DNA from 2 places in the Methylophilus sp. DMC16 genome. Region 1 is predicted to be linked to the other one. Evidence: predicted binding sites of a transcription regulator. Region 1 holds the regulator's gene; the other holds the start of a gene.
What was found. Region 1 encodes FNR, which switches genes on or off when oxygen is low (the NO sensors DNR and NnrR bind a similar motif). Its sites were predicted from a motif close to TTTGATNTANATCAAA; they were not measured.

Region 1 (4,214 bases):
AATTGCGCAATTTCTGCCTGAAAATATTGCTTGAAATTGACCATGTAAGACAACTCAATGGATTCGTAACTCAGTTCACCATGGCACATGACCGCCATGATCACGGCACGGCGGATCAGGTCATCGCGGCTTAATGCCAGCCCACGCACAATCGGTAACTGGCCTTGGTCAAGAAAGTCGTAATACTCTTCGAGGGTTTTGGCATTCTGGCTGTAGGTAGCACCGATCTTGCCAATCGCGGAGACACCCAAAGCCAGGATATCCTGATCAGCCATGGTGCTGTAACCCTGAAAGTTGCGGTGCAACCTGCCCTGTTGCTTGGCAATCGCCAGCGGGTCGTCCGGCAAGGCAAAATGATCCATGCCGATAAAGACATAGCCTGCCAGCATCAGCTGCTGAATCGCCTCTGACAGCATTTGGATTTTATCTACGGCATGCGGCAAGTCTGCTTGCAAAATCCGGCGTTGCGGCTTGAAACGTGACGGCAAGTGCGCGTAGCCATATAACGCGATACGGTCTGGCCGCAATTGAATGATCTGGGCGATGGTCTGGCGGAAGGTCGCCGGGGTTTGTTTGGGCAAGCCGTAAATCAAGTCGGTATTAATAGACGCAAACCCCAGATCTCGCGCATGTTGCATTAGGCTTTCAACCTGCGCATAAGACTGCACCCGGTGCACGGCCTGCTGTACCTCGGCATCAAAGTCTTGCACGCCAAAACTCAGGCGGTTAAAGCCCAGCTCGCGCAAGTGTTGCAAGCGTTGCTGATTGACGGTACGTGGATCAATTTCAATCGAGTATTCACCGTCTTTGGCAAAGGCAAACGCCTGCTTGAACATCTGCATGAGTTGGGTCAACTCGGCATCATTGAGAAACGTCGGCGTGCCCCCGCCCAGATGCAACTGGTTGACGGTTTGCTTTTTGGCAAACTTGTCCAAGTGCAAATCAAGCTCGCGTTGCAGGTAGTTGAGGTAAACCGCGCCTTGCTCATAGCGCTTGGTGACTATCTTGTTGCATGCACAATAAAAACACAGCGAGGCACAAAACGGGATATGCACATACAACGAGAGCGGCTGCGTCCAGTTGCTGATATTGCGCTGCTCGGCCGCCTTGAGATAAGCAGCGGCGTCAAACGCCTCAACAAAGCGGTCTGCTGTCGGATAAGAGGTATAACGAGGCCCGGAGACGTCATAGCGCTCAATATGCTCTTGAGTAATCAGCAACGGGGAGTTCATGGTTTCTGGCAAATTCTTTCCTATCAGTATCCCGAAACTGGACTTTACGGGTTCATCTGGCGCTACTGTGCCATAAACCAATGCAGGGCTTTTTGACACACGTCAAATGCAGCTTGCGTCGCCTGCTGCATAATGCGCCTAAATACAAAAGGAAGAGGTCACACCATGTTCAATGAAATCGCAACCGAAGAGGCGTATAATTTGCCGCATGTTCAACGTCAGTCAAGGACGCCCTCCATGCAAGCAGAATCCAGTTTCAAGGTTGCCTGCTCCAATTGTAACTTGCGTGAACTGTGCCTGCCGGTAGGCTTGAGCACAGATGAAATGACTAAACTGGATGGCATGGTTGCCACCCGTAAAAAGATCAAGCAAGGCGGTCACTTGTATAGCAGTGGCGATGCTTTCACCACGCTTTATGCGATCCGCACTGGGTTTTTCAAGACTTGCGTCGTTTCGGAAGATGGCCGTGAACAAGTCACCGGCTTTCAGATGGCCGGTGAAATCATGGGCTTGGATGGCATTGTCAGTGACAAGCACAACTGTAACGCCATTGCCCTCGAGGACGCTGAGGTCTGTGTCATGCCCTTCAATCATGTCGAAGACCTGTCGCGTGAGATTCCTGTCTTGCAACGCCATGTGCACAAAATCATGAGCCGCGAGATCGTGCGCGAAAACGGCGTCATGATGTTGTTGGCCAATATGCGCGCCGAAGAACGCCTGGCGGCGTTTCTGCTCAATTTGCTGCAGCGCCTGCATGCACGTGGCTACTCCAAAAGTGAATTGATTTTACGCATGACGCGTGAAGAGATCGGCAGCTACCTGGGCATGAAACTGGAAACAGTGAGCCGCACTTTCTCCAAATTTAGTGATGAAGGCATTATCGAGGTCAAGCAAAAGAATATCCGTATTCTAGACCACGAAAAGCTTAAAACCATCTTCAACGCCAGCACCTGCTAGGCGGTTGCTGACGTCTGTAAGCGCTGAGGGATGCCACTGCCTTCGTCTCTATTTGAGGCCTTACAGCGTATGGCCGCGCAACAAGCCTGGCAATATATTTATCCTGTCTGGTCCCGCCGTGCGCAGGGCCTTTCCATCGGCATCAACCTGCACCCGAATCAATGCTGCAACTGGCATTGCATTTATTGCCAGGTGCCGGGGCTGCATCGCGGCCCCTCCCCTGCCATTGACTTGGACCAACTGCAACAAGAATTAAGCGCCTGCCTGCACTGGCTAAGCCAGCACTTACACGCAGCAAAGCGTATATTGACGGAAGATGTGCAGGATATTGCCTTTGCCGGAGACGGCGAACCGACCACCTCGCCGCAATTTCCTGAAGCCTTGGCACTGGTTGAGCGGTTGTTGAGCCACAGAGCGCAAACAGACCGTCCGGCACGGGTCAGGCTCATTACCAATGGCAGCCAAATGCATCTGGCCACGACACAGCAAGCCTTAAAGGTACTGCAACAGATGGGGGGAGAAGTCTGGTTTAAGCTGGACGCAGGCAACGATGCAGAAATGCTGGCAGTGAATGATGCGCGTTTGCCACTTAGCCTGCATCTGCAACGGCTGCAGGCTTGCAGCATGGCTTGCCGGACTTGGGTGCAAACCGCTGTGATGCAGCGACGTATCGCGGACCAACTGGTCACCACCCCCGCATTGGCCGGCTATGTGCAGGCGTTGCTACCACTTAAAGAGAACATTGAAGGCATTTTGTTGTATGGCATCGCCAGACCTAGCCAGCAAGACACGCTGGCCAGCATTCAAGCACCAGACATCCGGCTGTTACAGCAGTATGCTGAGGCTTTGCGCACGCAGGGTTTCAACGTGCGCCTATTTGCCTAAACGCTGATCTCCTACCCGCAATGCTCGCGCCTGAATCAGGTCTTAGACGCGCGTCAGCGCTGAGAGACAGGCAGACAGTTTACTGTTCAGCAGGCTTCAGGCCGGTCTGCGCATGGTTACGCGCCTGGATGGCGGGCGCCATGGCATCTGTCTGGCCGTCTTGCGCTTGTGCATCCAGCGTCTTGTTGATTTCTATGCCCTTGCGGTAGTAATCATCAATCGCTGGATCAGGATGCGTAATCGCCAGATACAAGGTGATGAATGAAGCCACAATCACGGCAGAAGGGCCGCCTATAATCATCCAGACATAAGGGTTGTGATACCATTTTTTCTGGTCAACCGCTTTAGCGGCCGGTTTCTGCTGTGCTTGGTGTTGTGACAATCTTTGCTCCATTAGTTGCTCGGCACAATAAAGACCGACTTTTCTTTGACCGCTTCGCTGGTTTGTAAATCCGTCATTTCGAAAAAGATTTTATGCGAACCAGCTCTGGTGACCCCATCAGGCAACTCTAGCTCAATCACCACATTGCGTGTCTCAAACGGCCGCAAGCCTTTGAAGTCCTGGCTATTCTCGTCAGCAAAATGCACCACCAAGCCTTCGAGCCCCGTGACCTTCAATGCGTAGTCATGCACGGCTTCGGTATCATTTTCAAGCTTGAGGTTATACACGTTCTCAATCATGCCTTCATCAGTGTAGCGAGACATGACTGCACGATCACGTAACACATCCAGCCTGAAATCAGGCTTGAAGTAGAGACTGACCACCATACCGATGGTGAGCGCCAACAAAATCGTTGTATAAATAATCACGCGTGGGCGTAGCAAACGTTGCAGCATTTGCTGACGGCTCCAACGGTTGGTGATGCCGTTCTGCGTGGAGTATTTGATCAAGCCCTTGGCATAGCCCATTTTGTCCATTACATCGTCGCACGCATCAATACAGGCACCGCAACCAATACACTCGTACTGCAAGCCTTTACGGATATCAATTCCGGTCGGACACACTTGCACACAGATACTGCAATCAATACAACTGCCCAGGCCATTGGCATTCTCGCCAGCTTTTTTAGAGCGTGCACCACGCGGTTCACCGCGTGCCTCGTCATAGGTCACAATCATGGTGTCATCATCAAACATGGC
Region 2 (4,214 bases), 490 kb from region 1:
TTATACACGTTTTTATGGTCTGTATTGTGTAGTGCAGTCAGCCTGCGCAAACGAGCGCTCAACGCCAACTTCAATGCCATGTTGCTGAGCAGCATTTGGGTCATGTTATGCGTGGTCTTACCGAATCTTTGCCAGCTATGGCTGCACGCCCGTTATCCCTTGCAAGACGGTAGCCAGCTTGCCATGCAGCATCGGCAATTGGTACATGGCGCCTGGGATTTGCCAAAAGAGGATACGCTGAAACCCTTCTATGCCTTGTATCCGCAATGGAAAGACACGCCGCCCGTCACAGGCCGCTTTCACTGGAAATGGTACTTTGCCTTTCAGCATATGGGCGACGTCCACTTGCAAGCACAAGTGGCTGCCCGGACACGAACCTTACAAATGAGGGCGGATGCCGCAACAAAAATCGGGCGGTGGTTACCCACGGTCTGGGCGCAAACACAACTGGAAGCGGTCGCATGCAGCGATATTAGCCATTTGCTAGTACACAGACAGCAGATAGAGAAGTTTCACACCCGCCTGCGTGAAGCCATCTACCCTTTTTTGTTTGAGGAGCGGGCACTACATCGCAAAGAGATTGAATCCATGCCAGTCTTTGACGCAAACGAGCCGTGCGCGCAAGGTGCGCATCCTGATGGCAACAGCTAAGGGGCCTTCACCACACCGATAGATATTGTGACTTCGCCCGCGCGTATCGGTGGCGTGGCATTTTGAATCAGGATGCGCCCGGCCACAGGCGCACGCAAAGTTTCAATCTTCTCGCCAAAATAATCCGTCACTTCACCTACGACCTGCCCTGCTGTCACCCAATCGCCAATGCTGGATTTGGCCGTAAACAAGCCGGTTTGCTGGCTGCGTAGCTCAACCATTTTGCTGTAATAATGAATTGGCGAGGCTACCTTTGTCCTGTGTTGCGTGCTGACATCTATCGTTTCAGGCGCATCTATCATGCCCAAGCCACTCATGGCCTGTGCACAAGCTTGCGTGATCATGGCCACAAAAGCGGCATCGCGCTGAGCAAACTGGCCGACTTCCAGCGTCAATGCAGGCTTGCCCCTGGTCTGTGCCGTATTCGGATATGAGATGGAATGATCAGGATCATTGGGCCTGCCGTCATAGAGCACAATGTCTGGCAATCCTAAAAGATCAGCAAAATGCTGTGTTCTGGCATCAAGCGCTGGCACGTGCAACACCGGGGAATACACATGTGGCCATAAATGCTGGTTGGCACTGCCAGAATGGATGTCAATCAGGTAATCCGTTTTGCTGATGACTTGCGCCGTTAAAAAATCGGCGATCTGCTCAGTCAGGGTGCCCTGTGCGCTACCAGGAAACACCCGGTTCAGGTTTTTCTCATCGACCGGACTCAGCGCAATGCGACGTGCATGAAAACCTTCAAGATTCGCCAGATGAATCAGAATCAGGGTCCCTTTCAAGTGTTCAGGCTGTATCTGCTTGCGCAACTGCTGCAAGGCCAGTATCGAAGGAAATTCATCGCCATGGATACCTGCTGTCAGGGTCAATACCGGTCCTGAAGTTTGCCCATGAATCACCGTCACCGGAATTGCCGTTGACGACACGGCCATCATCCACGAAGAGAGCGTGCCTGACGCAATCTGCTTGCCCGCCAAATCAAAGGCCTCCCTTGCATGCAAACTTCCCCAAGACAACAACAGCATGCAAAGCCAGCAGAAACGCATTTTTTCCTCCTCAATGATATGCAACATTGTTGCGGAATAAGGTGTATATGTAAAGCGTTAAACCAGCAGTGCGCTCGCCAACGGCGATGATTGAGCGAGCCATCGAATGGCTAAACGGATGAACTAAAGAAACTAATCGCTTACATGCCTTACTAAAAGATTGATGCACATGATTTAAACGCCTATGATCTGCTTTTTAATTCATGGCTTGTTGTTATACCGCTTTTTTAATGGAGTCCCTCATGCGTATACTGACCCTCACCGCTCTTTTGATCTTGACCTTCAGCGAACCAGTTTTTGCGCGCAATATCAGCGTCGAACAATCTGAAGCCGCCAGTGCCCGCGATGCCGTAGGCGACGCCATGAGCAAACTCAGCGATATCGAGCAAAAAATTCAACGCCAGCAAGCCGTGCTGACGCAAGCACAAGAAACGCTTAAACAATATCAGGCGGAAAAAGCCCAGATTGAAAAAGACCTCGATGCCAAAAAAGCCATCTTTGAACAAAAGTCCAAAGCACTGGATGAAGCATGGAAGCAACGCAACGACTACTGATCCAACGATCCAGCCACCCAAAAACCAGTCTGAGGACTGGTTTTTTATCACTCCATGCGTGCGCTTTGCTGTTTGCACGGCGTTTTAGGCAAATTCAATCCAGTTGACCTGCATCAATATACGGCCTGACTTGCCGACCTACAATGCATTCAAGTTCAATGCACTAATGGAGTGATCACAATGAAAAAAACCGCAATCAGTTTAATGTTGGCTGCTTTATTGCCAGCCCTCAATGTTCAGGCAGAACAAGGCGACTGGGTTATCCGCCTGCGCGCCACCAATATCAGCCCGAACGAAAGTAGCGATCTGGGCAAATATGTAAACAAAAATATTGCGGCAGGCGCGATGTCTAGCGGTGCAGAATTAAAAGCGGACAGCAATACTATTCCTGAGCTGGACATTAGCTACTACTGGACCAAAAACATTGCGACAGAACTGATTCTGGCGCTGGGCTCCAAGCACGATGTCAGCATCACCAAAGACTCAGGCACTACCGTCACCAATCAATTACTGGGTAGCATTGATGCTTTACCACCAACCTTAACCGCACAATGGCACTTTAACCCCGACCAAACCTTTGACCCCTATGTCGGCGCCGGGATTAACGCAACCTTTATGCTGGACCGCCGCCTCGACCTGCGTCAAGGCCCATTAGCAGGTCAAAAAATCAAAATTGACCGTGACAGCTTTGGTCCTGCCTTGCAGGCTGGTCTGGATGTTAACCTTAAGGATGGCTGGCTGCTGAACGCGGATGTGAAATACATCTGGATGAATACCACCGTAAAAATGCAAAACCCGCTCAATGGCAACGCCTGGACAAAAATTGATGACCTGGATATCGATCCATGGGTGATCAGCCTGGGTTTCGGCAAGCGCTTCTAGTTAGGCGCATAACGTCTCTTCCCTGGGGCAAAGCATTAGCTCCATTCACCTCTGATACTCTCCCAGTGTCAGAGGTTTTTTTATCTGCGCCTGACTGAGCGTAGCCTAAAAACAAATGCTAAAAGTGAAACCTTGGCGCAAGGCCAGATAAATGTAACTGCTCTAGCAATTGCAAGCCGCGCTCACGCGCGCTGCGTTTACGCTGGCCGGTATACTTGGCAATGATCAGTTCATTTTTCATAGAATGCTCCCAGCCTACCAGCTCGGTCACGGTCACCTGATAGCCATGCGCTTCCAGCGCAAGGCAGCGCAGCACATTGGTCACCTGGCTGCCAAACTCACGCGTATGGATAGGATGACGCCACAACTCACTTAAAAAGGTTTTTGATAAGGCCTCGGCTTTATGTTGCCGTAGCGCTTCAGCCACCTCCGCCTGACAACAAGGCACCAACACCATAAACTGTGCCTGCTTTTGCAAGCCAAATGCAATCGCATCATCGGTGGCGGTGTTGCAGGCATGCAAGGCCGTCACAATATCAACCTGTTCTGGCAGTTGCGCGGACTGCATGGCTTCTGCTACTGTCAAATGCTCAAACTGCATGCGGTTAAAGTCGCATGCTTGCGCCAGTTGGCGCGACTTTTCAATCAATTCACCGCGGCTCTCAATGCCAATCACCTGGCCTGCCTGATGCTGTTTCAGCAACAAGTCATACAAAATAAAGCCCAGGTAAGATTTGCCGGCGCCGTGATCAACCAAGACGGGCGAAGGTTGTTTTTCCATCACCGTCTGCATCAGCGGTTCGATAAAATTGACCAGATGATAGACCTGCTTGAGTTTGCGGCGGCTATCCTGATTGAGCTTACCGTCGCGGGTGAGGATATGTAAGGCCTGCAATAAGGGCAAGGATTGGCCAGGCCTGACCTCGGGGGGCAATAATGTTTGGACCATGTTGCGGACTACTTTAAAATGCTAATACGCCAGTTTAACAGCACAATTGTTTGACGGCACGTGAGTTTAATCGCATGAGATGAACGGCATGTGCCTAAGTGCGTCTGCTACAGTCTTTGAGTCCCA

Region 2: a site for FNR is predicted at 2,360-2,375, ahead of ACT53D_RS05085 (OmpW/AlkL family protein). Genes of this name have one in related genera too.

Annotation. Positions count from the first base shown of each region.
Region 1 covers NZ_JBQUZC010000001.1:562,461-566,674, reverse strand. The annotation lists gene hemN (oxygen-independent coproporphyrinogen III oxidase) at 1-1,232, opposite strand, end outside; gene fnr (fumarate/nitrate reduction transcriptional regulator Fnr) at 1,470-2,189, shown strand; gene ACT53D_RS02790 (radical SAM protein) at 2,220-3,074, shown strand; gene ACT53D_RS02785 (FixH family protein) at 3,154-3,375, opposite strand; gene ccoG (cytochrome c oxidase accessory protein CcoG) at 3,468-4,214, opposite strand, start outside.
Region 2 covers NZ_JBQUZC010000001.1:1,051,729-1,055,942, forward strand. The annotation lists gene ACT53D_RS05070 (DUF3526 domain-containing protein) at 1-651, shown strand, start outside; gene ACT53D_RS05075 (M14 family metallopeptidase) at 648-1,703, opposite strand; gene ACT53D_RS05080 (hypothetical protein) at 1,946-2,257, shown strand; gene ACT53D_RS05085 (OmpW/AlkL family protein) at 2,438-3,139, shown strand; gene ACT53D_RS05090 (class I SAM-dependent methyltransferase) at 3,258-4,088, opposite strand.